DNA from 4 places in the Streptomyces sp. NPDC001604 genome. Region 1 is predicted to be linked to each of the others. Evidence: riboswitches for the same ligand, from Rfam matches in the RefSeq annotation. Region 1 holds a riboswitch; each other region holds the start of a gene.

Region 1 (7,006 bases):
ACCTCGCGGGCCTGCGCGAGCAGCGCCACCGCGTCCTGCGGGCGCAGGTCGGGGGTGCGGGCGGTCGCCGAGGCGACCAGCTCGTCCAGTCGGTGCGCCAGCCCCGGCACGGCGGCCGACGGCGGCGGGACGTCCTCGTGGATGTGCTTGTAGAGGACCGTTGCCGGAGAGTCCCCGCCGTGCGGCCGGTCGCCGGTCAGCATCTCGTACAGGACGACACCGCACGCGTACACGTCGACCCGGGGGTCGGCCGTGCCGTGCGCTATCTGCTCGGGAGCCAGGTAGGAGACGGTGCCGAGGACGCTGCCGGTGGTGTTGGTGACCGTGTCCACGGACCGCACCAGGCCGAAGTCGGCGACCTTGACCCGGCCGTCGTCCCCTATCAGCACGTTCTCCGGCTTCATGTCGCGGTGCACGAACCCGGCACGGTGCGCGGCGCCGAGCGCGGCGAGCACCGGCTCCAGGATGTCCAGGGCGGCGCGCGGCTGCAGCGCCCCGCGCTCGCGCAGCACGTCACGCAGGGTGCACCCGGCGACGTACTCCATGGCGAGATAGACGTACGACCCGTCGGTGCCCTGGTCGAAGACCTGCACCACGTTCGGGTGGGCGAGCCTTGCGACCGACTTCGCCTCGCGGATGAACCGGTCGACGAAGGTCCCGTCGGCCGCGAGCGTGGGGTGCATCACCTTGAGCGCGAGCACGCGGTCGAGGCGGGTGTCCAGGGCCCGGTAGACCGTGGCCATCCCGCCGACCGCGATCCGCGCGTCCACGCGATAGCGCCCGTCGAGCACCTGCCCGACCAGAGGGTCCTGAAGGGTCGTATCCACGCAGGTGAGTGTACGAGCCGTGACTGACAGGGCTGCCGGTTCGGGTGAGATCGGAGCGGGACTGCAGCCGAGCTGTGACGGAGGTCGCACCGGCTTCCGGATCCTGTCGAACGCGCGTTCAGAACGCGGGGCGTTCGGGATCCAGGTGCGCACGCCCCTCGTGCGGCGAGGACGCCTCCGCGAAATGACGGCGCGGGATGCGGCCCGCCCGGTACGCGAGCCTGCCCGCCTCCACGGCGTGCTTCATGGCCTCGGCCATCAGCTGCGGCTCCTGCGCCCGCGTCACCGCTGAGGCAAGCATCACGCCCGCACACCCCAGCTCCATCGCGAGCGCCGCGTCCGAGGCCGTGCCGGCGCCCGCGTCCAGGATCACCGGCACGCGCGCGTGCTCGGTGATCAGCTGGAAGTTGTGCGGGTTGCGGATGCCGAGCCCGGAGCCGATGGGCGAACCCAGCGGCATGATCGCCGCGCAGCCGACGTCCTCCAGCCTGCGGGCGAGGACGGGGTCGTCGTTGGTGTACGGCAGCACGGTGAAACCGTCGTCGACCAGGGTCTCGGCCGCGTCCAGCAGCTCGATCGGGTCCGGCAGCAGGGTGCGCTCGTCGGCGATCACCTCAAGTTTGATCAGGTCGGTGCCGAGCGCCTCGCGCGCGAGGCGGGCGGTCAGCACGGCCTCCCCGGCGGTGAAGCAGCCCGCCGTGTTCGGCAGCACCCGGATGCCGAGCTTCTCCAGGACGGACAGCACCGAGCCGTGCACCGAGGGGTCCACGCGCCGCATAGCGACCGTCGTGAGCTCCGTGCCGGACGCCACCAGCGCCCGCTCGAGGACATCGAGGCTGGGGGCACCGCCGGTGCCCATGATCAGGCGGGACGTGAAGGACGTACCGCCGATGACAAAGGGGTCGTCGGCCATGGGTCAGCCTCCTTGGACGGCGGTGAGGACCTCGACGCGGTCCCCCTCACGCAGGGACGTCGACGGCCACTGCGCGCGCGGGACGACGGTTTCGTTCAGGGCGGCGGCCACTCCGGAGGGTGCCGGGGTCAGCGCGCGTACGACGGTGTCGAGAGCCGTGCCGGAAGCGAACTCCCTGGGCTCTCCGTTGACGGAGATGTTCATGCGGGCTGCTCCAGGAGCGCGAAACGCTTGGGGGTGAACGGGCGTGCCTCCTCCGGGAGTTCACCGGTGGCCAGGACGTGCGCCATGGCGTCGCCGGTGACCGGGGTGAGCAGGACGCCGTTGCGGTAGTGGCCGGTGGCCAGCAGCAGACCGGGCAGTTGTGTCGGGCCGAGCATGGGCGCGTTGTCCGGAGAACCGGGGCGCAGTCCGGCCCGCGTCTCCGTCAGCGGCAGCTCGGTGATCCCGGGGACCAGCTCGTGTGCGTCGCGCAGCAGCTCGTACACCCCGCCCGCGGTGACCGTCGTGTCCCAGCCCAGCTCCTCGCTGGTCGCGCCGATCACCAGCTCGCCGTTCTCGCGCGGCACCAGGTAGACATGGCTGCCGCGGACGACGGCGCGCACGGTGCGGCTCAGGAACGGCGCATACCGCTTCGGCACGGTCAGCCGCAGCACCTGCCCCTTCACCGGCCGCACGGGCGGCAGGACGTCGTCCGGGACGCCCGGCAGCCGTCCGCTGAGGCTGCCTGCGGCCAGCACCACCTGGCCCGCGCCCAGCTCGGTGCCGTCGGTCGTGGTGACGCCGCAGGCCCGGTCCCGTACGACATGGAAACGCTCGGCCCAGGTGCGGTGGAAGACCACGCCCGCGTGCTCGCACGCGGCCACCAGCGCGCGTGCCAGTCGCCGCGGGTCGATCTGGTGGTCGCCGTCCACCCGGAGGCCGCCGCGCACGCCCGGTGCGAGCATCGGCTCCAGGCGTCGGCACTCGCGCCCCGACAGCCACTCCGACTCCAGGCCCGACTCACGCTGCAGCGCGTGCAGTTCGCGCAAATGGGCGCGGTCGTCGGCGTCCAGGGCGACGGCGAGCGTGCCGCACTGGCGGTAGCCGAGGTCCTGGCCGGTGAGGTCGCTGAGCTCGGCCGCGAAGGCCGGGTACCGGCGGGCGGACTCCAGGTTGAGGCCGAGCAGGGTCTGCTCGCCGTAGTGCAGTTCCGTGACCGCGGCCAGCATCCCGGCGGCCACCTGGGCGGCCCCACCGCCCGGTTCGGGGTCCACGACGGCCGTGGCGAAACCGCGCTGCGCGGCCCGCCAGGCCGTGACCAGGCCGATGATTCCGCCCCCGATGACGAGGACGTCTGACGTACGTGACGACATGGGCGTCCAGCCCCTCCCTTCGCCGGCATGACCCGGATCAGGTTCGTACGGTCGGAGGCCGCCAGCCTCCCTCTCAGCCCGGTGCGTCCGGGCTCCCGCGAGTGCTTGTACGTTGGCCACCCTAGCCCGAGCCGCCGCGCCTCTGTAAGGGAGCCTTCCGTCATGCCCCGTTCCCTGGACGGCCTCGTCCTCGCTCCCGTCGCCGACCAGGCCCCAGGTCAGGTGGGTACCCGGACCCGGGTTCAGGTACCACGAGCAGGGCTGCGAGATCTGGGCCGAGTACGCGGGCGGCGACGTCGTGCGCGGGCATCTGGTGGGTACTCGGTCAGGTGACCGGCTGGACTTCCGGTACGTCCAGCTGAAGCGTGACGGGACGACCTCCTCGGGGCACTGCGTCTCGGCTGTCGTGGAGCTCCCGGACGGGCGGGTGCGGCTGGAGGAGACCTGGGAGTGGGAGTCGCAGTCGGGCAGCGGGACCAGTGTTGTGGAGCAGGTCACTGAACACGACTCCTGACTGACGAATTGTCAGTTGTCTATGGTGATCAGGTGAGCGAGCAGACGCGGGAAGAAAGCACGTCACCGGCGCGGCGCGTGGTCGTCGTCGGCGCGGGCATGGCGGGTGTCCAGACGGCCGTCGCCCTGCGCGAACAGGGCTTCACCGGCACCGTGACGGTGATCGGCGCCGAACCCCATCAGCCCTACGACCGGCCGCCGCTGTCCAAGGCCGTGCTGCTCGGCAAGTCCGAGGGCTCCGCCTTCGACGTCGACTTCGAGGCGCTCGGCATCGAACTGCGGCTGGGGTGCGAGGTGCTCGGCGTGCGCCCCGGCGAGCACGAGCTGGACACCGAGGCCGGACCCGTGCCCTACGACGTCCTGGTCCTCGCGACCGGCGCCGAACCGATGACGCTGCCGGGCACCGAGGGCGTGCCCGGGGTGCATCTGCTGCGCACCCTGGACGACGCCGAGCGGCTGCGGCCCGTGCTGGCCAGGCAGCACGACATCGTGGTCGTCGGCGCGGGCTGGATCGGCGCGGAGTTCGCCACCGCCGCGCGCGAGGCGGGCTGCGCGGTGACCGTCGTCGAGGCCGCCGACCGGCCGCTCGCCGGTGCGCTGCCCGCCGAGGTGGCCGCGCCGATGGCCGCCTGGTACGCCGACGCGGGCGCCGAACTGCGTACGCACGCGCGCGTGGCGCACATCGAGCCCGGCGCGGTCGTCCTCGACGACGGCTACCGGCTGCCCGCGGGCGCCGTCGTGGTCGGCATCGGCGCACGCCCCGCCACGGCCTGGCTGGCCGGCGCCGGCATCGAACTCGGCGCGAACCGCGAAGTCGTGGCCGACGCCCACCTGCGCACCTCGGCACCGGACGTCTACGCCGTCGGCGACTGCGCCTCCTTCCCCTCGGGACGGTACGGCGAGCGCCTGCTGGTCCACCACTGGGACAACGCCCTCCAGGGCCCGCGCACGGTGGCCGCGAACATCATCGGCGAGGCCACCGGCGAGCCCCCGGCGGTCTACGACCCGGTCCCGTACTTCTGGTCCGAGCAGTTCGGCCGCTTCGTCCAGTACGCCGGCCATCACAGCGCAGCCGACACGACCCTGTGGCGCGGCGACCCCTCGGGCCCCGCCTGGTCCGTCTGCTGGCTGCGCGAGAGCCGCCTGGTCGCCCTGCTGGCGGTCGGCAGGCCGAGGGACCTCGCGCAGGGCAGACGGCTGATCGAGGCGGGCACCCCGATGGACCCCGAACTGCTGGCGGACCCGGCGCGGCCCCTGAAGACGGCCACGGCGTAGTACGCAGAAGGGCGGCCACGACAGGGGGTGAAGCCCCAGGTCGGACGTTTCTGGCTTCCGACTGTCAGTGCGGGATGGCAGGCTTGACCCCGTGACCGAGATTGACGCAAAGATCGATGCTCTCGTCCCCGCCTGGCTCACCCTGCCCGACATCGCAGAGATGCTCGATGTCGAGGTGACGCGTGTGCGGCAGCTGGTCAAGGAGGGCCAGCTCATCGCCGTACGCCGAGGTGAGAACCGCGCTCTGCACGTGCCCGCCGCATTCATCGACGCGGCCGAGCAGAGGGTCGTCAAGGGCCTGACCGGCACCCTGACGCTCCTGAGGGACGACGGCTTCACCGACGAAGAGATGATCGAGTGGCTCTTCACCCCCGACGACAGCCTGCCCGGCACCCCCGCGCAGGCGCTGAGCGAGAATCGCGGTACGGAGGTGAAGCGCCGGGCCCAGGCGCTCGCCGTCTGATCCGAACAGGCTGAACCGAACACCGTCCGGCGTACGGGCCGGGGTCCGCGCAGGCAGGGCCGCGGCCGTGGCTGAGTGCGGCCCGCAGAAACCGGTGCGGGCCGCAGCAACCGACGGCCGCGGCCGGCCGCCGCCCGTACGCCGCCGACCAGGAACGACACCCACGGGGGACCCTCGTCATGCCCGACACCGCCACCGCCGCACACGCCGAGCTCGCCGACGCCCGCGTCTACCTCTGCACGGACGCCCGCAGGCGCCAGGGCGACCTGCCGGAGTTCCTGGACGCCGTCCTGGCGGGCGGGGTCGACATCGTGCAGTTGCGCGACAAGGGCATGGAGGCCGCCGAGGAGCTGGAGCACCTGAAGGTCTTCGCCGACGCCTGCGCCCGCCACGGCAGGCTGCTCGCCGTCAACGACCGCGCGGACGTGGCACACGCCGCGGGCGCCGACGTGCTCCACCTCGGCCAGGGCGACCTCCCGGTCCCCGCGGCCCGCGCGATCCTCGGCGGGGACGTCCTCATCGGCCGCTCCACCCATGCCGAGTCCGAGGCCGCCGCTGCCGCCGCCCAGGAGGGCGTCGACTACTTCTGCACCGGACCCTGCTGGCCGACCCCCACCAAGCCCGGCCGCCACGCCCCCGGTCTCGACCTGGTCCGGTACACCGCCTCCCTGGGCACCGAGCGCCCCTGGTTCGCCATCGGCGGCATCGACCTGGGCAACCTCGACCAGGTGCTCGAGGCCGGCGCCCGCCGCGTCGTGGTCGTCCGCGCGATCACGGAGGCCGACGACCCGGGCGCGGCGGCGCAGGAGTTCGCGAAGCGGCTGCGGAGCGCGTGACGCAGGCCCGATCGGAGTCCGGCGTCCAGCAGATTGTCCGATGGGCGTCAGAAGGATTGTCCTATGGGAATCCGGCAGGTTGTCCGACGGAATGTGTGGCAGCTTGTCGGACGGAATGTCTGACGGGTTGTCCGAAAAATGTCCGCCAGGTTGTCCGATAGGTGGACAACAAATAGACAAATCCGGCAAATGTCCCCCATCCGGTTGGGGGAGTCGCCGCCCCCTGACTAACCTGCGGGTATGGCCCTCGGAACCGCATCCACCAGGACTGACCACGCGCGCACGGTGCGTGACATGCTCGCGACCGGCAAGACGACGTTCTCGTTCGAGTTCTGGGCTCCGAAGACGGAGAAGGGCGAACGCAACCTCTGGAACGCGCTCCGCAGGGTCGAGGCCGTGGCCCCCAGCTTCGTCTCCGTGACGTACGGGGCGGGCGGCTCCACCCGCGCGGGCACGGTGAAGGCGACCGAGCAGATCGCCGCCGACACCACGCTCACCCCGGTCGCCCACCTCACCGCGGTCAACCACTCCATCGCCGAGCTGCGCAACATCATCGGCCAGTACGCCGACGCCGGGATCCGCAACATGCTCGCCGTGCGCGGCGACCCGCCCGGCGACCCCATGGGCGACTGGGTGCCGCACCCGTCGGGACTGACCTATGCCGCAGAGCTCGTCCAGCTCATCAAGGAGTCGGGCGACTTCTGCGTCGGCGTCGCTGCCTTCCCGGAGATGCACCCGCGCTCCGAGGACCGGGACACCGACGTCGCCCACTTCGTCGACAAGTGCCGGGCCGGCGCCGACTACGCCATCACACAGATGTTCTT
Region 2 (7,006 bases), on a different contig from region 1:
CGGAGGTACGGGCCGACAGACCGTGGCACATGTAGAGCGCGATCAGCATGATGGCGCTCGATCCGATCACCGCCACGAGCAGCGGATCCGAGCCCTGCAGGATCGCGGGCAGGATGAAGAAGGTCAGCACCATGAAGCTGACGGCCAGCGCGATCAGGGCCATCAGTCCGCGCATCCGTCCCACGACCACGACGGCGAGCGCGAAGATGCCGGCCAGCAGCGCCATGGGGAAGCGGCGGTTCACATCGGCGACCGAGTACTGCAGGTCCTTCGGCGCGGAGGGCTCGTATGCGGCGACGACCTTCTCGCCCTCATGCAGTTGCCGTGACTGGTCGGGCTGCACGATCTCGGTGAACGTACGGCCCTTGTCCTTGCCGGTGTCGACGCGGATCGTCGCCTTCTTGCAGGTGCCTTTCGCCTGCTGCTGGGCGGATGAGCCCTCGGCGGTGGAGGTGTCCCCCGTCGGAGTCTCGCCCGAGGCGTTCACCGACTTGCAGCTCACGCTCACGACCTTGGCGACCGTTGCCTGCTGGGTCTGCCGGTCGAAACCCACACCGGTGCGCTGGTGCGGCGGGGCGCCGCCGGGCCACAGGACCACGAGCCCGACCCCCACGGCCGCGGCGAAAGGGATGAGGATGGCGGCGATGACCTTGCGCAGGTGCATGGAGACGGGGGCCGCAGGACCGTGACTGTGCGAGTGACCGTGCCCGCCGGCGGAACCATGGCCGTGCCCCCGCCCGTGCCCGCCACCGGCCTGGTGACCGTGCCCCGCGCCGGCTCCCGGCCCGTGGTGGTGCCCGGCCCCGGAGCCATGGCTGCTGCCGCCTCCGGAGCCGTGCCCGGGGGGCGGCTCCGGAGGCGGGAACGGGGGCTGATGTGTCGTGGTCACCGCCAGATCATCGCAAGAACGACAGGGGCCCTCTGTTCAGCGCGCCCGAATTGACGCTAGCGTGGAGGCACCTTTGCACACGCGGGAGCTCGGAGCACCGGGCTGAGAGGGCGCTGACCTCCGTCCCAGCGATGTTTCACGTGGAACATCACCGAAGTCGAGTGATGTTCCCCACGAAACGTCGACAGACGGAAACCGCTGCGTCGACCGCCGAACCTGTTACCGGGTAATGCCGGCGTAGGGAGTAGGTCTCATGACCAACAAGGACGCACGCACGCCTGCCTCCAGCCAGGACGAACAGCCCATTCAGGGCGAACAGTCCCAGGAGGCCGGGAAGTCCATCGGCTGGCACAAGGCGTATGTCGAGGGCTCACGCCCCGATCTGCGAGTGCCGGTCCGCCAGGTGCATCTCACCAACGGGCAGTCGGTCACGCTGTACGACACGTCCGGCCCGTACACCGATCCGCTCGTCGACACCGATGTGCGCAGGGGGCTCGCCCCGCTGCGCGAGAACTGGATCATCGCGCGCGGTGACACCGAGGAGTACGCGGGCCGTCCCGCCCGTCCCGAGGACGACGGGATCAAGCACACCTCTCCACGAGGCGGTCTGCGCAACCTCGACGCGGTCTTCCCGGGCCGGCCGCGCCAGCCGCGCCGCAGTCGCGACGGCAAGGCGGTCACGCAGCTCGCGTACGCGCGCCGTGGGGAGATCACGCCGGAGATGGAGTACGTGGCCATCCGGGAGAACGTCTCGCCCGAGGTGGTCCGCCAGGAGATCGAGGCGGGCCGCGCGGTACTGCCGGCCAACGTCAATCATCCGGAGATCGAGCCGATGATCATCGGCAAGCGGTTCCTGGTGAAGGTCAACGCCAACATCGGCAACTCCGCGGTGACGTCCTCCATCGAGGAGGAGGTCGAGAAGATGACCTGGGCGACCCGCTGGGGCGCCGACACGGTCATGGACCTGTCCACCGGCCGCAACATCCACACCACGCGTGAGTGGGTGCTGCGCAACTCCCCCGTCCCCATCGGTACGGTGCCGCTCTATCAGGCCCTGGAGAAGGTGGACGGCCGGGCCGAGGAGCTGACCTGGGAGATCTACAAGGACACCGTCATCGAGCAGGCCGAGCAGGGCGTGGACTACATGACGGTCCATGCGGGCGTCCGTCTGCCGTACGTCCCGCTCACCGCGAACCGGAAGACCGGCATCGTCTCGCGCGGCGGCTCCATCATGGCCGCGTGGTGCCTCGCGCACCACAAGGAGTCGTTCCTGTACGAGAACTTCGAGGAACTCTGCGAGATCCTCGCCGCGTACGACGTCACGTACTCACTGGGCGACGGCCTCAGGCCGGGGTCGATCGCGGACGCCAACGACGAGGCGCAGTTCGCGGAGTTGCGCACGCTCGGGGAACTCAACCGGATCGCCAAGCGTTTCAACGTACAGACCATGATCGAGGGCCCGGGACACGTCCCGATGCACAAGATCAAGGAGAACATCGACCTTCAGCAGGAGATCTGCGATGAAGCTCCGTTCTATACGCTCGGTCCGCTGATCACGGACGTCGCGCCGGCATACGACCACATCACCTCCGGCATAGGTGCCGCGATGATCGCCTGGTGGGGCACGGCCATGCTCTGCTACGTCACGCCCAAGGAACACCTGGGCCTGCCCAACCGTGACGACGTCAAGACCGGTGTCATCACCTACAAGATCGCCGCCCATGCGGCCGACCTCGCCAAGGGGCACCCCGGGGCGCAGGAATGGGACGACGCGCTGTCCGACGCCCGCTTCGAGTTCCGGTGGGAGGACCAGTTCAACCTCGCCCTGGACCCCGACACGGCACGGGAGTTCCACGACGAGACCCTCCCGGCGGAGCCGGCCAAGACCGCCCACTTCTGCTCGATGTGCGGGCCGAAGTTCTGCTCGATGAAGATCTCCCAGGACATCCGCCGCGAACACGGCGGGAGCCGAGCGGAGATCGAGCAGGGCATGGCCGAGAAGTCGAAGGAGTTCGCGGCCGCGGGCAACAGGGTGTACCTGCCGATCGCGGACTGACGTAAGCCGGTGTGAGTGGCTCCGCTCCTCCGACATGGAGGACGGTCCCGCTCTTCGGAGTGAGGTGCCGTAGGGCGGAGCCGTCGGTGGAATCGGTGTTCGGCTTGCGCTCCCCCTGCGGGCCCTGACGGGCCTTTCTGATGCGGGGGGCGCAAGCCGACGGTTACTCCGGCTGGTGTTCCGGGCCCCCGAAGTCCGGGCTGGTGTAGTCCGGGCTGGTGAAGCTCGGGCGCGGGCCGGGGGTCGAGCCGTCGTCCGGGCTGCTGAAGCCCGGCCGGTCGTAGCCGAGGTGGGGCATGCGGCTGGTCGACGTCGGCGGAGTGGCGGTGTGCAGCGCCGCGGCGGTGCCGGGGTCGGCGAGTGCCTCCCTGAGGAACGGCATGATGCCGCGCTCCAGGAGTGCCTGGCGCCAGGCTTCCCTGGCCAGGGCCACTTCCTCGCTCAGCTCGCCGTACGGTCCGGACTCGAGCGAGGGCTGGTTGCGCAGGGCGGTGAGCAGCAGCCCGACAGCGGCGACGAGGATCGCGGCCGCGGTCATGGCACCGAACACCCAACCCGCGGTGATCATGGTCTTGCCGAACACCTGTTTGGGCTCCAGCGACTTGATGATGTACCCGACGAGCAGGAAGATCACCGCAGCTGTTCCGGCGAGGACGGGGGTGAGGACGGCGGCGACGGCTACGGCGCCCGCGCCGGCCGGCTCGGCGGCCTCGCCGAGGGTGGTGGCGAGCCCCACCGCCCCCGCGCCCGGCTCCGCTGAGCCGGATTCACGGGTGGACGGCGGGGTGGACGGCGCCGGCTGGCGCAGTTCCTCGCGAACCTTCACGTAATGCTGGTACTCGGCTGCCGCTGCCACCGTGATGAGTGCGGTGGCGTTGAGCGCCATCGTGCGCAGCTGTTCGGGGTTGAGCCGCTCGCCGACAGCGGCAAGCTCCGGGCGGTTTGGGGCGGAGCGCAGCGCCTCATCGAGGACCCGCTCGTACTCCTGGCGGTCCTCGCTCAGCAGGTGCTGCGGAACGCTGTTCATGTGCATCCCCCGATGCTCCGTAGGGCTTGGGGCTCGCATGCCAACGAGCCGTCGGGCAGAAACGGAGGGGAGCCTGCTACGGATAAGCCGATGGTAGAGCGGCGACGGCACACGGTGACAGGGGGTTTGAAGAAATTGGGCCCTGGCCTGCGCCGTTTATCGCGGTTCCGCCATGGGGGAACGCCTGCCCTGTGAACGTTCAGATATCCAGTGGCAGTTGCTGGACCAGCAGCTTTCCGGCCATGGTCACTCCGCCGTCCATCGCGATGGCGAGTCCCTCGGCGTAGACGTGCGGTCCTTCGACCACGGGCCCCGCGCTGTCCTCGCCCTCCTCGGAGCCGACCTCGCCCAGCAGATACGGAATGGGGCTGTGACCGTGAACAATCCGCGTGCCGCCGTACGTATCCAGCAGGGAGCGTACGGCGTCTGCGCCGCCCTCGTCGCGGAAGGAGAACCGCTTGGTGAACTTGCGGAACAGATCCCAGCACTCGTCGGCGTCGTTACGCGTGAGTGTTTCGCGGACGGTGTCGTTGACCGCCTCGATCGAGTCGCCGTAGTCGAGGTAGGCGGTGGTGTCCGAGTGGACGAGCAGATAGCCGTCGACCTCCTCGACGGCGTCGAGGCGGGCCATCCACTGCAGATGGTGGTCCTGGAGGCGGTCCATGTCGGTCTTCTGGCCGCCGTTGAGCAGCCAGGCCGCCTGGAAGGTGGCGGTGCCCGCACCGGAGTTGACGGGGGTGTCGCCGAACCGCTTGGCGCCCAGCAGCAGCAGCTCGTGGTTGCCCATGAGCGCCTTGCAGTAGCCGCCGGCCGCGGCCGCCTCCGCGGACAGCCGCATCACGAGGTCGATGACGCCGATGCCGTCCGGGCCACGGTCGGTGAAGTCGCCGAGGAACCACAGCCGGGAGGTGCCCGCGCACCAGTTGCCCGCGGAGTCGACGAGGCCCTGCTCCTGGAGGGCGGCCACCAATTCGTCGAGATAGCCGTGCACATCACCCACGACGTACAGCGGGCCGGCGCCGTCGGTCTGCTGGGGGATGGGGAGGGACGCGGGGTCGACGGGCACCTGAAGAGTGTCACCGCGGTTGATGACCGGCAGGTCGCGCTGTGTCGGGGTGTACCCCTCCGGGTGGTCGGCCGGCTCCTCGACGGGTCTGGCGACGTCGCCGGGGTATGTGCTGTGGCCGTACGGACCGGTCTCGTGGACATACGCCGGTACCCGGAAGTCGCGCAACGTCGCCGTCCGCTCCGTCTCGGGTCCCTGACCGGCCCCCTGAGTCATCAGACCCCTCCACCATCGCGCCGCATCTGCACCGCTTCGGACTGCCTGGTCGCAGCGGCCCGCGGTGTCGTGGGCCCATCATAGGAATGCCGATCGCGCCATGTGATGACCCAGGGGTGGTGAATCGGAGGAAGAGTCCAGTTCACCGCGGCTTTCGCCCCGATTGGGCAGGGCTTCGACCGTCTGCTGACGGCCTTGGTTCTACTCCTCTTCGGGCGACCGCGGCGCGCTGACGGTCGTACGCGGCGGGCGTCGCTGGGACGAGGTACGCACGATCAGCTCCGTCGGTATCACCTGCTCGACCGGTTGGTCCGATTCGACCCCCTCGATCGCGTCGATGAGGAGCTGCACCACGGCCGTGCCGATGCGGCGCGGCTTCAGGGAGAGCGTGGTGATGGGCGGTTCGGTGTTGGCGTACACGGTGGATTCGCTGCAGCAGACCAGAAGCAGGTCGTCCGGCACCCGCAGGCCGTAGCGTCGGGCCGCGGCGAGCAGGTCGGTGCCGTTCGGGTCGAACAGGCCGTAGACGGCGTCGGGCCGGTCGGGGCGGGCGAGCAGCCGGTCGGCGGCGACGGCGCCCGCGCACGGGTCGTGCGCCGGGTAGGCCTCGTACACCGGGTCCTGTCCGACGCGTTCGCACCAGCGCAGATACGCCGTGGTCGACAGGTGGGTGTACGTGTCGGTCGAGGTTCCCGTCAGCAGTCCGATGCGGCGTGCGCCGGCGTCGGCCAGGTGGTCGAGGATGCCGAGTACGGCTGCCTCGTGGTCGTTGTCGACCCAGGCGGTGACCGGGAGCGAGCCGGCGGGACGGCCGTCGGAGACGACGGGCAGGCCCTGCCGGACCAGTTCGCTGACCACCGGGTCCTGGTCGGAGGGGTCGATGACGACCGTGCCGTCCAGCGCGACGTTCGACCACACGTCGTGGCGCGAGGTCGCGGGCAGGATCACCAGGGCGTAACCGCGGGCGAGCGCGGCCGAGGTGGCGGCGCGTGCCATCTCGGCGAAGTAGGCGAACTCGGTGAAGGTGAAAGGTTCATCCCCGTATGTCGTCACGGTCAGGCCGATGAGTCCCGACTTGCCGGTACGGAGGGTTCGGGCCGCCGCCGACGGGCGATACCCCAGCCGGTCGGCGACCTCTCGGACATGACGCCGGGTGGCGTCCGGGAGCCGGCCCTTGCCGTTGAGGGCGTCGGAGACGGTCGTGATGGAGACTCCGGCGGCGGCGGCAACGTCTCTGATGCCCGCACGGCCCGGCCGGCTGCCTCGGCGTGAGGTTTCCGCGCGGCTCACCTGGTGCTTCCCTGCTGCTGTCATGGCGAGCCGATAGTAGGGCTCATGGAGTGGGGTAGGGCGGACGCATATGCACGCGTTGACAGGGACGTTTCTGCAAGGTCATATGTCGTCAATTGCCTTTGAAACAAAGGCAGTTGAACGATCCAATGGAGTTACGTGACTTGTCGGCGCGCATGGGCCTGCCAAGTCCCCGATGTTTCGAAGAGGTCTCAACTCACCTTGATGGGCGATGCGCGCCAGGGCGCGAGCCACCGGCGCATAGATATATGTGGCCGCGCCCCCCGGTTCGTCTGCCTACGGGTGGTGATGCCCCTGATGTGTATGTGACGGATGAGGTCTGTTCTCAGCTGTACGCAGCGGCGCCGAATCCTCATAAGGTGAGCAGTATTGGAAGCCGGTGGTCATGAGGAGGACTGCGGTGAGCGAGACGAGCCCCAAGCTGCGCGCCGAGCTGGAGGG
Region 3 (7,006 bases), 250 kb from region 1:
CCTCGCGGATCTCCTCGCCGTTCTGGTCGAGCGCCACGACCTGGGCGCCGCGCCGGTAGCACTCGAACGCGTGCCGGCCGGCCCCGCAGCCGAGGTCCAGGACGCGGTCGCCCGGGGCGAGCGGGAACCGGGAGAAGTCGACGGTCAGCACGTGGCCCTGCTTTCGGGGTGGGGGGCGGCTAGTTCTTCTACGGCTTCTACGACGGCTTTCGGCTGTGGGGCCGCGCTGGGCGCCGGGGCCGGGGAGCCGGTGATGGCCTCGCGGTATCTGGCGACCGTTCCCTCGGCGGCGCGGGCCCAGGTGAAGTGCCGCAGGACGCGCTCGCGTCCGGCGCGGCCGAGCCGTAGCCGCAGCTCCGGATCGCCGAGCAGGCGGCTGAGGCCCGCGGCCAGGGCGCCGGGGTCACCCGGCGGCACCGCGAGACACGTCTCGCCGTCGCGGCCCGCGACCTCCGGGATCGCGCCGCCGGTCGTCGCGACGAGCGGCGTCCCCGTGGCCATCGCCTCGGCCGCCGGGAGGGAGAAGCCCTCGTACAGGGACGGTACGCAGGCGACCTCGGCCGAGCGGACGAGGTCGACCAGTTCGGCGTCCGAGATGCCCTTGACGAACTCGACGGCGCCTTCGAGGCCGTAGCGCTCCATGGCCTGGGCGACGGGTCCCTCGGTGGGGCGCTTGCCGACGACGACGAGGTGGGCGTCCGGGTGCTCGGTGCGGACCTTCGCGAGTGCCTCGACGAGGAAGACCAGGCCCTTGAGCGGGACGTCGGCGCTGGACGTGGTCACGATCCGGCCGGGCACCACGGGGACGGACGGGTCCGGCGAGAAGAGGTCGGTGTCGGCGCCGATGTGCACGACGTGGATACGGTCGTCCCGTACGCCGAGGTGGTCGATGATCTCGGCGCGCGAGGTGCCGGAGACAGTGAGGACCGAGGGCAGGCGGCGGGCGACGCGCTTCTGCATGCGGGTGAAGGCGTACCAGCGGCGTTTGCCCCAGCGCTGCTGCCAGTTCTCGGCGGCGTCCAGCTCCAGCTGCCGGTCGACGGTGATGGGGTGGTGGATGGTGGTCACCAGGGGGGCGCCGACATCGCCCAGCAGTCCGTATCCGAGCGTCTGGTTGTCGTGCACGACGTCGAAACGGCCGCGGCGGGCGCGGAGGTGGCGGCGGGCGCGCAGGGAGAAGGTCAGCGGCTCCGGGAAGCCGCCGGTCCACATGGTCGCGACCTCCAGCGCGTCGATCCAGTCGCGGTACTCGTCGCGCTTCGGGGTGCGGAAGGGGTCCGGGGAGCGGTAGAGGTCGAGGCTCGGCAGCTCGGTCAGGCTCAGGCGGCCGGCGTAGTCCTCGCCCTCGTCGAGCACGGGGTAGGGCTGGGAGCCGATGACCTCGACGTGGTGGCCGAGGCGGGCCAGCTCGCGGGAGAGGTGGCGGACGTAGACGCCCTGGCCGCCGCAGAACGGGTTCCCTTTATAGGTGAGGAGCGCGATGTGGAGCGGTCGCTCGCCGTCGGCGGCGAGGTCCTCCTGGGGACCCGCCTGACTGGCCTCAGCGGTCACTCTGGGCCCCCTTCTGCCTGCACTGTCCCGCGAGATTACGCCGGGACGCTAATCTAGAACAAGTTTCAGACTTGATCGTCCAGGAGGCTCTGAATCTACCGGCAGGTAGGGGCGCGGTGAGCAGTGGATCAGGTGATTCGCGCCACGGCGGTGGCCCTGCCAAACTCGGTGCGATCACCAGCCCTCACCGACTGTCACGGAACGGGATCCATGCCTGCGCAAGCGAAGGTGGCCAAGGTGGAAGCACGTACCTCGCAGCCGGCCTCCCCGCCCCTCACGGAGCGGCAGGAGGCGCGTCGTCGGCGCATCCTGCACGCGAGCGCGCAGCTGGCCAGCCGGGGTGGTTTCGACGCGGTGCAGATGCGTGAGGTGGCCGAGTCCTCGCAGGTGGCGCTGGGCACTCTCTACCGCTACTTCCCGTCCAAGATCCATCTGCTGGTCGCCACGATGCAGGACCAGCTGGAGCACATGCACGGCACGCTGCGGAAGAAGCCGCCGCAGGGCGAGACGGCGGCCGAGCGGGTCGCGGAGACGCTGATGCGGGCGTTCCGTGCGCTGCAGCGCGAGCCGCATCTGGCCGACGCGATGGTGCGTGCGCTGACCTTCGCCGACCGCAGCGTGTCGCCCGAGGTGGACCAGGTCTCCCGCCAGACCACCCTGATCATCCTGGACGCGATGGGCCTGGAGAACCCGACTCCCGAGCAGCTCTCCGCGGTCCGGGTCATCGAGCACACCTGGCACTCGGCCCTGATCACCTGGCTCTCGGGCCGCGCCTCCATCGCCCAGGTCAAGATCGACATCGAGACGGTGTGCCGGCTGATCGACCTGACGGATCCGGCGGCGTCCGAAAGGCCGTCGTAGCCGCACCGAACGGCCCGTCTCAGCCGACCGCCGCCAGCCCGCTCCAGCTCCGCCCTATCGCCGCGCCGTCCGCCCACTGTGTCAGCAGCCGTCGGGCGTCCTCCTCGGGGGCCGCGAGGGACACGGTCTGGGCGCCCGCCGGCAGGCTGCGGTCCTGCTGGTGGGTGCCCTCGCTGCAGCAGGCGCAGAGCACGCGGACGCTGCTGGCCGGTTCGGCGCCGTAGTCGTGCTCGCCGAACAGGTCGAGCAGGGCCCGCAGGTCGTCCGCCTCGCCGGCCGCCACGGTCACTTCCAGGGTGGGCAGTTCGGAGGCCTCGAAGAGGAGCAGTTCGTCGAAGACGGGGAAGGTGACGCCGTCGAGGATCCGCTCTCCCTTCGGCTCGCCGTCGTGCACGACGATCTCGCCGTACCGCCGCCCTCCGGTCACGGGTACGTTGACCACGCGCCCGCGCGTCGGGCACAGCCGTTCGATCCACACGACCTCGCGCCGGCCGCCGGTGTCGAGCCGCACGCAGGCGTTGCCGAAGCTGCCGACGATCTCGCCCTCGCCGTCGGGCAGGTCGATGCCGAAGCCGGCCCAGGCGTCGCGGGCCGTCGCCCAGTCGCGCTGGCTGGTCGCGGCGATGCCCAGGTTCCAGTACGCGGGGTCGCCCTCGCCGCGCGGCGCCCGGGCGGCGGCCTCGCGTCCGAGCTCGTACGCCTTCGCCCAGTTCCGCAGGAACTTGTGGGCGAGCGCGGCGTCGTACCACCAGTCGGCGCTCGGTTTCTCGTCCGGGAAATGGGCGAGCACCTGCTCGTAGAGGCCGGCGGCCCGCAGCCACTCCTCGGCCCCCCAGGCCTCACGGGCCTGCTTGATCAGCTGTCCGGCCTCGGACTTGCGCACGTTTCCCCGCCCTGCTCGCTCCTGTGGTGACCGCAGGAGCGTAGCGGGCACACAAAGGACCTACGAGACGGGTTCCCTTCGCCGGCGTTACCCGGTTCAGGTGGTGGAGGTCGCCTTTCAGTCGTGGACCTCGCGATCCACGGCCTTCCGGCCTCTCAGCCCGGACCGTCGACGTCGGTCCCGGCGGACTGACTGCTTCACGCCAGAATCGGCTACTCCGGTTCGGGCTCCCTCACTCGTCCCGTAGGCCAATTCCCAGAATAGAACATCAGACCGGGAATGAAACCCCTGAAATGGTACTTTTTCGGGCGCTAGTCCTCCGGCGGAAACACCGGCTCACCGCTCCCCAGCAACGTGATCACGATCGCCTCCACCGGGCAGTTCTCCGCCGCCTCCAGGACGCGTTCGTTGGCGTCGGTCTCCGGCTCGACGGGGTGCGACTGCATGGCGGAGTCGAGGCGGAAGGCCCCGGTCGCGCGGTGGACGCACTGGGCGGAGCCGATGCAGAGGGAGCGGTCGACCTCGACGTGCCAGCGGTCGCCCGCCCGCACGCTCGAAGCCGCTTTCGCGGGAGGTGTCCCCATCCGCTCAGCCCTCCCAGCCGGCCGGGAGGTGGATCATCTTGTGTTCGAGGTACTCGCCATAGCCCTCGGGGCCGAACTCCCGCCCCAGGCCCGAGTTCTTGTAGCCGCCGAAGGGGCCGAGCATGTCGAGGCTGAAGGTGTTCACCGAGTACGTGCCGGTGCGGACCTGGCGTGCGACCTCGATGCCGTGTGCCACGTCCGCCGTCCACACGCTGCCGCTGAGCCCGTAGTCGGAGTCGTTCGCGATCTTCAGGGCCTCGGACTCGTCGCCGTACGGGAGCAGACAGATCACCGGGCCGAAGATCTCCTCCCGGGCGATCCGCATCGAGTTGTCGACGTCGCCGAAGAGGGTCGGCTCGACGTACCAGCCGCGGTCCAGGCCCGGCGGGCGGCCGCCGCCGGTGAGGATCTTGGCGCCCTCCTCCTGGCCGATGCGGATGTAGTCGAGGTTGCGCTGCTGCTGGCGCCTGGCGACGAGTGGGCCGACCTGGGTCGCCGCATCGAGCGGGTCGCCGACGACCAGGGCGCTCGCCGCCGCCGCGAAGGCCTCCGCGAACTCGTCGTAGCGCGAGCGCGGCAGCAGGATGCGGGTCTGGGCCACGCAGGCCTGGCCGTTGTTCATCCAGGCCGCCGGGACCACGCCCGCGACGGTGGTGGCCACGTCCGCGTCCGGCAGCACGACCGCCGCCGACTTGCCGCCCAACTCCAGTGTCACGCGGGTGAGGTTGCGGGACGCCACCTCCATCACGCGCCTGCCCGCCGCCACCGAACCGGTGAAGGCGACCTTGTCGATCCCGGGGTGGCCGACCAGGTACTCGCTGACCTCGCGGTCGGCGGGCAGGATCGACAGCACGCCCTCGGGCAGGCCGGCCTCGCGGGTGATGTCGGCCAGGATGTAGGCGTCCAGCGGCGACTCGGGCGACGGCTTGAGCACGACCGTGCAGCCGGTGAGCAGCGCGGGCGCGAGCTTGGCGGCAGCGACGAACTGCGGGACGTTCCAGGGAACCACGGCAGCGACGACCCCGACCGGCTCCCGCCGCACCAGGATCTTCCCGAGCACGCCGTCGCGCCGCTCCTCGTAGGTGAAGTCGCGGGCGACGGTGATGGCCGCGTCCCACACCATCATCGCGCCGAGCGCCTGCGCGAGGACGCTCCAGGAGTAAGGGGACCCGTTCTCGGAGGAGATCACGCGGGCGATCTCCTCGTGCCGTACGGCGATCGCGTCCTTGATGCGGGTGACGACCTCGATCCGTTCGTCGAGGGTCATCCGCGGCCAGGGCCCCTCGTCGAAGGCACGGCGCGCGACGGCGACGGCCCGGTCGACGTCCTCCCGGGAGGCGTGCGGCACCCGCCCGATGACCTCCTCGGTGTGCGGCGAGATCACCTCGATGACGTCCTTGCCGAGGGGGTCGGTCAACTCCCCGCCGATGAACAGCTGTCCGTGTTCCACGAGCTCGGTCATGGCCGACTGCCTCCCCGGAGCGCCTGTCTCTGACGGTTCATCAGATACGGCACTGATACCAGTTCCCCTCGGAGGAGTCCACGGGCCGCACACGAGTTGACCGCGCAGACAGGTGACTTGGGCTCCCATCGAAACGCGTTCTAGTTATAGTGACCGGAGCGTGGCCGGTTCGCGGTGATTGGGGAGCCCATGACGCAGGTGTACGACCACGGCGGAGGCATCCGGTCGATCCAGGTCCCCATCCCGGACAATCCGCTCGGCCATACGCTGGTCTACGTCGTCGACACCGACCGCGGGCCGGTACTGGTCGACACGGGCTGGGACGACCCCGCCTCCTGGGACACGCTCGTCGAGGGGCTGACCGCCTGCGGTACGGCGGTGGGCGAGGTGCACGGCGTGGTCATCACCCACCACCACCCCGACCACCACGGCCTCTCCGGCAGGGTGCGTGAGGCGTCCGGCGCCTGGATCGCCATGCATGCCGCGGACACGGCGATCGTGCGGCGCACCCGCGACACCCGGCCGGGCCGCTGGTTCGCGTACATGACCGCCAAGCTGGTCGCCGCCGGCGCCCCCGAGGAGCACGTGGCGCCGTTGCGCGACGCAGCACCCCGCACCACCCTGCCGGGCTTCTCCCCCGCCCTGCCCGACCGGGAGATCGTCCCCGGCGAGCTGCTCGACCTCCCGGGCCGCCGGCTGCGCGCGATCTGGACGCCGGGGCACACCCCCGGCCACGTCTGCCTGCACCTGGAGGAGCAGCACCCGGACCGGCTCCCGGGCCACGGGCGGCTGTTCTCCGGCGATCACCTGCTCCCCGAGATCACCCCGCACATCGGTCTGTACGAGGACCCCGACGACACCACGGTCACCGACCCCCTCGGCGACTACCTCGACTCCCTCGAACGCGTCGGCCGTCTCGCCCCCGCCGAGGTGCTCCCCGCCCACCAGCACGTGTTCGCCGACGCGCCCGCCCGCGTACGGGAGTTGCTGGACCATCACGAGGAGCGGCTCACCGGCCTCCGGTCCCTCCTGGTGGAGCCGCTCACCCCGTGGCAGCTCGCCGAGCGGATGGAGTGGAACCGGCCCTGGGCCCAGATCCCGTACGGCTCGCGGAACATCGCGGTCTCGGAGGCCGAGGCGCATCTGCGGCGGCTGGTGAAGCTGGGGCGGGCGGAGGCGGTGGCGGGGAGCGATCCGATGACGTACGTGGCGGTGTAAAGCGGTCGCGTCCGGTGATCCGCCGCTGGTACGAACGGTCCCATGGACCCGTTGCAGCAACTCCTCGCCGAACGCGCCTGCGAGCGTCTGATCCTCGACTTCGTCCACCGCCTGGACCTCGGCGAACCGGCCTCCGTGGCCGAGCTGTTCACGGAGGACGGCTGGTGGGAGTGGCCGCCTCCGGGGGACGGCCGGCGGTCGGAGGGGCGGGAGGCGCTGCGGAAGTACTTCGGCGCACGGCCCGCCGACAAGCTCTCGCGGCGGGTCATGTCCAACATCCGCACCACGGTGACCTCGCCGGACACGGCCGAGGCCACCTCGTACTTCACGACGTACCGCATCGAGGGCTGGACGGGCGGCATGGTCCCGGCCGGACCGCCCGTCCAAGTGGGCAACTACGAGGACACCTTCCGCCGCGTCGACGGCCGCTGGCTGCTCGCCTCCCGC
Region 4 (7,006 bases), on a different contig from region 1:
GACTGCTTCGGCCTGTGGATGATGCACGACGGCCGACTGGTGGAGGTGCCGCTGCCGCGCACCAGTCGCTACTTCTGGCCAAACCACTACACGGGCGAAGTCGATTCGGACTGCCCCGGCATTCTCATGCGCACGGACAGGCCCGACGGCTCACCCGAAGGAGACTGAGCGCCGGCCATCACACTGCCCTGTCCAGGCAGGCCGCCCCGGGCTGCGGTACAGCATGCTCTGACCTGCGGGAGCCTGATGTTCACCATGGTCACGACCACCAACGACAGGTGCCCCGGCCCGCAGCCCCAGGTCACCCAATTGGATCTGCGACACTGGTACAGCCATGCCTAAGCCCGGAGAACTCACTTTCGTCGCCCCCCGCGGAGCCAAGAAGCCGCCGCGGCATCTTGCCGATCTCACGCCCGCCGAGCGCAAGGAAGCGGTGGCCGAGATCGGCGAGAAGCCGTTTCGTGCCAAGCAGCTGTCGCAGCACTACTTCGCGCGGTATGCGCACGACCCGGCGGAGTGGACCGACATCCCGGCCGGTTCGCGCGGCAAGCTGCAGAAGGCGCTGCTTCCCGAGCTGATGACGGTCGTACGGCATCTGTCGACCGACCAGGGGACGACGCGCAAGACCTTGTGGCGGCTGTTCGACGGGACGCTCGTCGAGTCGGTGCTGATGCGCTACCCGGACCGGGTGACCATGTGCATCAGCTCGCAGGCCGGCTGCGGGATGAACTGCCCGTTCTGTGCGACCGGGCAGGCCGGGCTCGACCGGAATCTGTCCACCGCCGAGATCGTGCACCAGATCGTGGACGGGATGCGGGCGCTCAGGGACGGAGAGGTGCCCGGAGGGCCTGCGCGGCTCTCGAACATCGTCTTCATGGGGATGGGTGAGCCGCTCGCCAACTACAAGCGGGTGGTCGGGGCCGTCCGGGCGCTCACCGATCCCGCCCCCGACGGGCTCGGGCTGTCGCAGCGCGGCATCACCGTCTCGACCGTCGGCCTTGTGCCAGCGATCCACCGGTTCGCCGACGAGGGCTTCAAGTGCCGGCTCGCCATCTCGCTGCACGCGCCGGACGACGAGCTGCGCGACACCCTCGTCCCCGTCAACACACGGTGGAAGGTGCGCGAGGTCCTCGACGCCGGGTTCGAGTACGTCGAGAAGAGCGGGCGGCGGCTCAGCATCGAGTACGCGCTCATTCGCGACATCAACGACCAGGCGTGGCGCGGTGACCGGCTCGGGCGGCTGCTGCGCGGCAAGCCCGTGCACGTCAACCTCATCCCGCTGAACCCGACACCCGGCTCGAAGTGGACCGCCTCCCGGCCCGAGGACGAGAAGGCCTTCGTCGAAGCCATCGCCGCGCACGGTGTGCCGGTGACGATCCGGGACACCCGGGGGCAGGAGATCGACGGGGCCTGCGGCCAGCTCGCGGCCACCGAGCGGTAACCTGAGCCCGTACGTACATCTTCATATTCCGACAGGGGAGCGCCACAGCGCTGAGAGTGCGGCAACCGGGCCGCAGACCCTCTGAACCTTGCCCAGGTCATTCTGGGTAGGAAGTTCGGTCTTCACTCGAGCTGTTGCGCCCTGCCCGGGAGCCGGCGGACTTCTCCGGCGGTCCCGGGCAGGGCCGCGTCTCTTCCTGGTCAGCCAGGAGGAATTCAGTGCACACCAAGACGTTCGTGGCCGCCGCGGTCGGCCTCGGTCTCGTCACGTTGTCCGCGTGCGGTTCGTCGTCGTCCGGCAGCGCGGGCTCCGGCGGCTCCAAGACCGTCACCCTCGTCAGCCACGACTCGTGGGCCGTCTCGAAGAGCGTCCTCGCGGACTTCGAGAAGCAGTCCGGATACAAGGTCAGGGTCCTCAAGAGCGGCGACGCCGGGCAGGCCGTCAACAAGGCCATCCTCACCAAGGACAACCCGCAGGGCGACGTCTTCTTCGGCGTCGACAACACCCTGCTCTCGCGGGCGCTCGACAACGGGCTGTTCCAGTCGTACGAGGCGAAGGGCGCGGACCGGATCCAGGCGCAGTACCGGGTCGACCAGGCCAAGCACCGGGTCACCCCGATCGACTCCGGTGACATCTGCGTCAACTACGACAAGGCGTACTTCAGCAAGCACAAGCTGGCACCGCCCCAGTCGTTCGACGATCTCGTCAAGCCCGCGTACAAGAACCTCCTCGTCACCGAGAACGCCTCCACCTCCTCGCCCGGCCTGGGGTTCCTGCTCGGCACCGCCGCCAAGTACGGCGACGACGGCTGGCAGGGCTACTGGAAGAAGCTCAAGGCGAACGGCGTGAAGGTCGTCGACGGCTGGGAGCAGGCCTACAACGAGGAGTTCTCGGGGTCCGCGGGCGGCAAGAAGGCCAAGGCGGACCGACCGCTCGTCGTCTCCTACGCCTCCTCACCGCCCGCCGAGGTCATCTACGGCAACCCCAAGCCGAAGACCGCGCCCATCGGAACGTCGTACGGCACCTGCTTCCGGCAGATCGAGTACGCCGGGCTGCTCAGCAACGCCGGGAACACCAAGGGCGGGAAGGCGTTCATCGACTTCCTGGTCGGCAAGGAGTTCCAGGAGGACATGCCGCTCAACATGTTCGTCTACCCGGTGATCGAGGGCGCCAAGGTGCCGCCGGAGTTCGTGAAGTACGGACAGCCGGCCAAGGACCCCGAGACCATGACCCCGAGCAGGATCGCCGCCAACCGTGACCAGTGGGTCAAGTCGTGGACGTCACTCGTACTGAAGTAGCCGTCCGCCATAGGCGCACGGGGAGCGCGGTGCGGCTCGGCCTGATGGCCGTGCCGGTCGCGTTCTTCGCCGCCTTCTTCGCCTGGCCCGTCGCCGCCATCGTGGCGCGCGGGCTCAAGGTCGACGGGAAGTGGCAGTTCGGGCGGATCGCGGACGTCGTCACACAGTCGGACATCCGGCACGTCCTGTGGTTCACCACCTGGCAGGCGCTCGCCTCCACGGCACTCACGCTGCTGGTCGCGCTCCCCGGCGCGTATGTCTTCGCGCGCCTCGACTTCCCCGGCAAGCAGGTGCTGCGGGCCGTCGTCACCGTCCCCTTCGTGCTGCCGACGGTCGTGGTCGGTACGGCGTTCCTGGCGCTGGTCGGGCGCGGGGGACTGCTCGACGAGCTGTGGGGCGTACGGCTGGACACCACCGTGTGGGCCATCCTGCTGGCGCATGTCTTCTTCAACTACGCCGTGGTCGTACGGACCGTCGGCGGCCTGTGGGCGCAACTCGACCCACGGCAGGAGGAGGCGGCGCGGATGCTGGGCGCGTCGCCGCTGCGGGCCTGGCGGAAGGTGACCCTGCCGGCGCTCGGGCCCGCCGTCGCCGCCGCCGCGCTGATGGTCTTCCTGTTCACCTTCACCTCCTTCGGCGTGGTGCAGATCCTCGGCGGCCCGGCCTTCTCCACCCTCGAGGTCGAGATCTACCGGCAGACCTCGGAGATCTTCGACCTGTCCACCGCCGCCGTGCTCACGATCGTCCAGTTCGTCGCCGTCGGCGCGATCCTCGCCGTGCACGCCTGGACCGTACGGCGGCGGGAGAGCGCCCTGCGGCTGGTGGACGCGAACGTCACGGCGCGGCGGCCGCGCGGGGCCGGGCAGTGGGCGCTGCTGGCCGGGGTCCTCGCCACGGTCCTCGTGCTGCTCGTGCTGCCGCTGGCCGTGCTGGTGCAGCGGTCCCTCGGCGCCTCCGGCTTCGGCTACTACCGGGCGCTGACCCACGACGACGGCGGGACCTTCCTCGTACCGCCGATCCAGGCCGTCGGCAACTCGCTCCAGTACGCCCTCGCCGCGACCGCGATCGCCGTGGTGATCGGTGGTCTGGCCGCCGCGGCGCTCGCGCGCCGGGACGCGGGCCGGCTGGTCCGTGGCTTCGACGCGCTGCTGATGCTGCCGCTGGGCGTCTCCGCCGTGACCGTCGGCTTCGGGTTCCTGATCGCGCTGGACAAGCCGCCGCTGGATCTGCGCAGTTCATGGATCCTGGTGCCGCTCGCGCAGGCGCTGGTGGGCGCCCCCTTCGTCGTACGGACCATGCTGCCGGTGCTGCGGGCCGTGGACGTGCGCCTCAGGGAGGCGGCGGCCGTGCTCGGGGCGTCGCCGTGGCGGGTGTGGCGGGAGGTCGACCTGCCGATGGTGCGGCGGGCGCTGCTGATCGCGGCCGGGTTCGCGTTCGCGGTGTCCCTGGGGGAGTTCGGGGCGACCGTGTTCATCGCGCGGCCGGACAACCCGACGCTGCCGGTCGCCGTGGCGCGGCTGCTGGGCCGGCCGGGCGATCTCAACTACGGCCAGGCGATGGCCCTTTCGACGATTCTGATGGTGGTGTGCGCGGTGGCGCTGCTGGTCCTCGAGCGGCTGCGCACCGACCGGAGCGGGGAGTTCTAGATGCTGCTGAGCCTTGAGGACGCGACCGTACGGTTCGGCGGGCGGGCCGTGCTCGACGCCGTCGGCCTCGATGTCGCCGAACACGAGATCGTGTGCGTGCTCGGGCCCAGCGGCAGCGGCAAGTCGACGCTCCTGAGGGCGGTTGCCGGGCTCCAGCCCCTGTCCTCGGGGCGGGTGCTGCTCGACGGACGCGACCAGTCGGGCGTGCCCGCGCACAAGCGGGAGGTGGGCCTGATGTTCCAGGACCACCAGCTGTTCCCGCAGCGGGACGTGGGCGGCAACGTCGCCTTCGGGCTGCGCATGCACGGCGCCGGGCGCCCTCAACAGGACGAGCGGGTACGGGAGTTGCTGGACCTCGTCGGGCTGCCGGGTGCCGTACGCCGGGCCGTCGCCTCGCTCTCCGGCGGTGAGCAGCAGCGCGTCGCACTGGCCCGTGCGCTGGCGCCGCGCCCACGGCTGCTGATGCTGGACGAGCCGCTCGGCCAGCTCGACCGCTCGCTGCGGGAGCGCCTCGTCGTCGAACTCCGGGAACTCTTCGGGCGGTTGGGGACCACCGTCCTCGCCGTGACGCACGACCAGGGCGAGGCCTTCGCGCTCGCCGACCGGGTCGTGGTGATGCGGGACGGGCGGATCGCCCAGTCCGGTACGCCACTGGAGGTGTGGCAGCGTCCCGCGGACGAGTTCGTGGCCCGGTTCCTCGGCTTCGACAACGTGGTCGAGGGCATGGTGAGCGGCGAGGCCGCGGACACCCCCTGGGGCAAGCTGCCGGTGCCCCAGGACGCCCCGCAGGGCACGCGCACACTGCTCGTGCGGCCCGCCGGAGTCCGGCTCGTCCCCGCCGACGAGGGCCTGCGCTGCACCGTGGCCGCACGCACCTTCAAGGGCACCCATGTCGCCGTACAGGTGCAGCCGGAGGAGGCACCGCGGCTCGAGGCGGCGGTGGCGCTGCGGGAGGCGCCGGAGGTAGGCGACGCGGTCGGGGTGGAGTTCGACGCGGCGGAAATCGTGGTGCTCGGTGGAGGACATCCCGCATAGGGTGCGCGGGATGACACTTCTTGAGCATGATCGCTACTGCGACGAGATCGCCCACCAGGTGGAGCAGTTGAGGGCGGTGGTGACGAGCGGCGCCGATCTGACCGCGACCGTGCCGACCTGCCCGGACTGGACCCTGGAGATGCTCGTCCTGCACATGGGCGGAGCCCTGCGCTGGTCGGGGACGCTGGTGCGCACCCGGGCGCAGGAGAACATCCCCGACGAAGACGTGCCGCGCGGCGACGGCCCCGAGGCCACGGGTGACGCCGCCGCCCTCGACGCCTGGCTTGCCGAGGCCGGCGAGCTGGCGGTGGCCGCGCTGCGCGAGGCCGGGCCCGACGCGAAGGTGTGGGGCTGGGCGGAACCCCAGACCGCCGGCTTCTGGGCCCGTCGCATGGCCCACGAGATCACCGTGCACCGCGCCGACGCCACGCTCGCCGCGGGCCTGCCGTACGAAGTGGCCCCCGACATCGCCGCGGACGCGATCGACGAGTGGCTGGAGATCGTGGAGTACATCCAGCGCACGAACCCGCACGAGGCCGCCAAGGAGCTGCGGGGATCCGCCCGCAGTATCCATCTGCATGCCACCGACACCGGGCCCGGGCTGAACGCCGAGTGGATCGTGGAGATCGGGGAGGACGGCGTCGGCTGGCGCCGCGGCCATGAGAAGGCGACCGTAGCCCTGCGCGGACCGCTCACCTCCGTATTGCTGGCCTTCTACCGCCGACTGCCCCTGGACAGCCCGGAGCTGGAGATCCTCGGCGACCGGGAGCTGCTGGAGTTCTGGCTGGAGCGGGCGAGCTTCGGCTGAACGACCGCGGCCCGTCCCCCGGGATACGGGGACGGGCCGCGGTGTTGTTCTGCGGGAGGCGTCAGCGGCTGCTGTTCGCCCCACGACGGCGCATGCCGAAGAAGACGGCGCCGCCGCCGACCACGACCAGCGCGCCCGCGATACCGGCGATCAGGCCGGTGTTGGAGTTCGCACCGGTCTCGGCGAGGTTGGAGTCACCGGCGGCCGGGGACGGGGCGTTGGACGAGGTGTCCGCCGGGGGAGTGCTGTCCGAGGCGGACGGGGTCGGGGACTCCGAGGCCGGGGTGGAGGCGGACGGGGTCGGCGTCGGCGAAGCCGGCGGCGTGGTCTCGTCCTTCGAGCAGCCCTCGGACGGAGTCGTCAGGCTTGGCGTGATGTCCTTGTCGACGATCAGGTGTTCCTTGTCGCGCCCGGCCTGCACGCGGATGCGGTACTCGGCGTTCGGCGACCAGTTCTCGTCGAAGGTGATGGTGACACCCTCGCGGGAACCGGTGACGTCCTTCGAGCCGACCGTCTTCACGTCGGCACCGTTGTTCTCCAGGTACACGGTGACCGTGGCGGGGGTACCGGAGGCATCCTGGTCGGTGACCGTGATGACGCCCTTGCTGCCGACGCACTTGGCTTCGGCGGAGAACTCATTGATGTTGCAGGCGAGCGCGGAGCCCGCGGCGCTCAGGGCGAGCGCGGAGGACGCGGCGGCGACGCCCAGGATCTGCACGGAACGACGTGCGGTACGGCGAGATATGGACACGTTTGCCCTTCACGGGAGGTGCAACTG

Evidence for each region. A riboswitch is a leader RNA that binds a small molecule or an ion and turns the genes downstream of it on or off. The one in region 1 is predicted to bind thiamine pyrophosphate.
Region 2: it holds a riboswitch for thiamine pyrophosphate, as region 1 does, so the genes downstream of both, thiC (phosphomethylpyrimidine synthase ThiC) here and thiO (glycine oxidase ThiO) in region 1, are expected to answer to the same signal.
Region 3: it holds a riboswitch for thiamine pyrophosphate, as region 1 does, so the genes downstream of both, ACFY1E_RS01220 (tetratricopeptide repeat protein) here and thiO (glycine oxidase ThiO) in region 1, are expected to answer to the same signal.
Region 4: it holds a riboswitch for thiamine pyrophosphate, as region 1 does, so the genes downstream of both, ACFY1E_RS23105 (thiamine ABC transporter substrate binding subunit) here and thiO (glycine oxidase ThiO) in region 1, are expected to answer to the same signal.

What each region holds. Positions count from the first base shown of each region.
Region 1 covers NZ_JBIAUY010000001.1:3,290-10,295, reverse strand. Annotated here, with positions in the region: gene pknB (Stk1 family PASTA domain-containing Ser/Thr kinase) at 1-827, opposite strand, end outside; gene ACFY1E_RS00050 (thiazole synthase) at 946-1,740, opposite strand; gene thiS (sulfur carrier protein ThiS) at 1,744-1,944, opposite strand; gene thiO (glycine oxidase ThiO) at 1,941-3,095, opposite strand; TPP riboswitch at 3,093-3,204, opposite strand; partial or broken gene ACFY1E_RS00035 (hypothetical protein) at 3,258-3,609, shown strand; gene ACFY1E_RS00030 (NAD(P)/FAD-dependent oxidoreductase) at 3,642-4,883, shown strand; gene ACFY1E_RS00025 (Rv2175c family DNA-binding protein) at 4,975-5,346, shown strand; gene thiE (thiamine phosphate synthase) at 5,526-6,182, shown strand; gene metF (methylenetetrahydrofolate reductase [NAD(P)H]) at 6,423-7,006, shown strand, end outside.
Region 2 covers NZ_JBIAUY010000002.1:683,401-690,406, forward strand. Annotated here, with positions in the region: gene ACFY1E_RS08405 (YibE/F family protein) at 1-889, opposite strand, end outside; TPP riboswitch at 961-1,150, shown strand; gene thiC (phosphomethylpyrimidine synthase ThiC) at 1,143-2,945, shown strand; gene ACFY1E_RS08415 (hypothetical protein) at 3,109-3,978, opposite strand; gene ACFY1E_RS08420 (metallophosphoesterase) at 4,172-5,254, opposite strand; gene ACFY1E_RS08425 (LacI family DNA-binding transcriptional regulator) at 5,456-6,568, opposite strand; gene hisC (histidinol-phosphate transaminase) at 6,966-7,006, shown strand, end outside.
Region 3 covers NZ_JBIAUY010000001.1:253,902-260,907, forward strand. Annotated here, with positions in the region: gene ACFY1E_RS01205 (class I SAM-dependent methyltransferase) at 1-151, opposite strand, end outside; gene ACFY1E_RS01210 (glycosyltransferase family 4 protein) at 145-1,551, opposite strand; gene ACFY1E_RS01215 (TetR family transcriptional regulator) at 1,762-2,412, shown strand; gene ACFY1E_RS01220 (tetratricopeptide repeat protein) at 2,432-3,295, opposite strand; TPP riboswitch at 3,352-3,539, opposite strand; gene ACFY1E_RS01225 (ferredoxin) at 3,607-3,879, opposite strand; gene ACFY1E_RS01230 (aldehyde dehydrogenase) at 3,884-5,341, opposite strand; gene ACFY1E_RS01235 (MBL fold metallo-hydrolase) at 5,531-6,559, shown strand; gene ACFY1E_RS01240 (nuclear transport factor 2 family protein) at 6,602-7,006, shown strand, end outside.
Region 4 covers NZ_JBIAUY010000008.1:146,249-153,254, reverse strand. Annotated here, with positions in the region: gene ACFY1E_RS23115 (hypothetical protein) at 1-168, shown strand, start outside; gene rlmN (23S rRNA (adenine(2503)-C(2))-methyltransferase RlmN) at 335-1,441, shown strand; TPP riboswitch at 1,465-1,572, shown strand; gene ACFY1E_RS23105 (thiamine ABC transporter substrate binding subunit) at 1,660-2,739, shown strand; gene ACFY1E_RS23100 (ABC transporter permease) at 2,784-4,385, shown strand; gene ACFY1E_RS23095 (ABC transporter ATP-binding protein) at 4,386-5,420, shown strand; gene ACFY1E_RS23090 (maleylpyruvate isomerase family mycothiol-dependent enzyme) at 5,431-6,228, shown strand; gene ACFY1E_RS23085 (LAETG motif-containing sortase-dependent surface protein) at 6,290-6,979, opposite strand.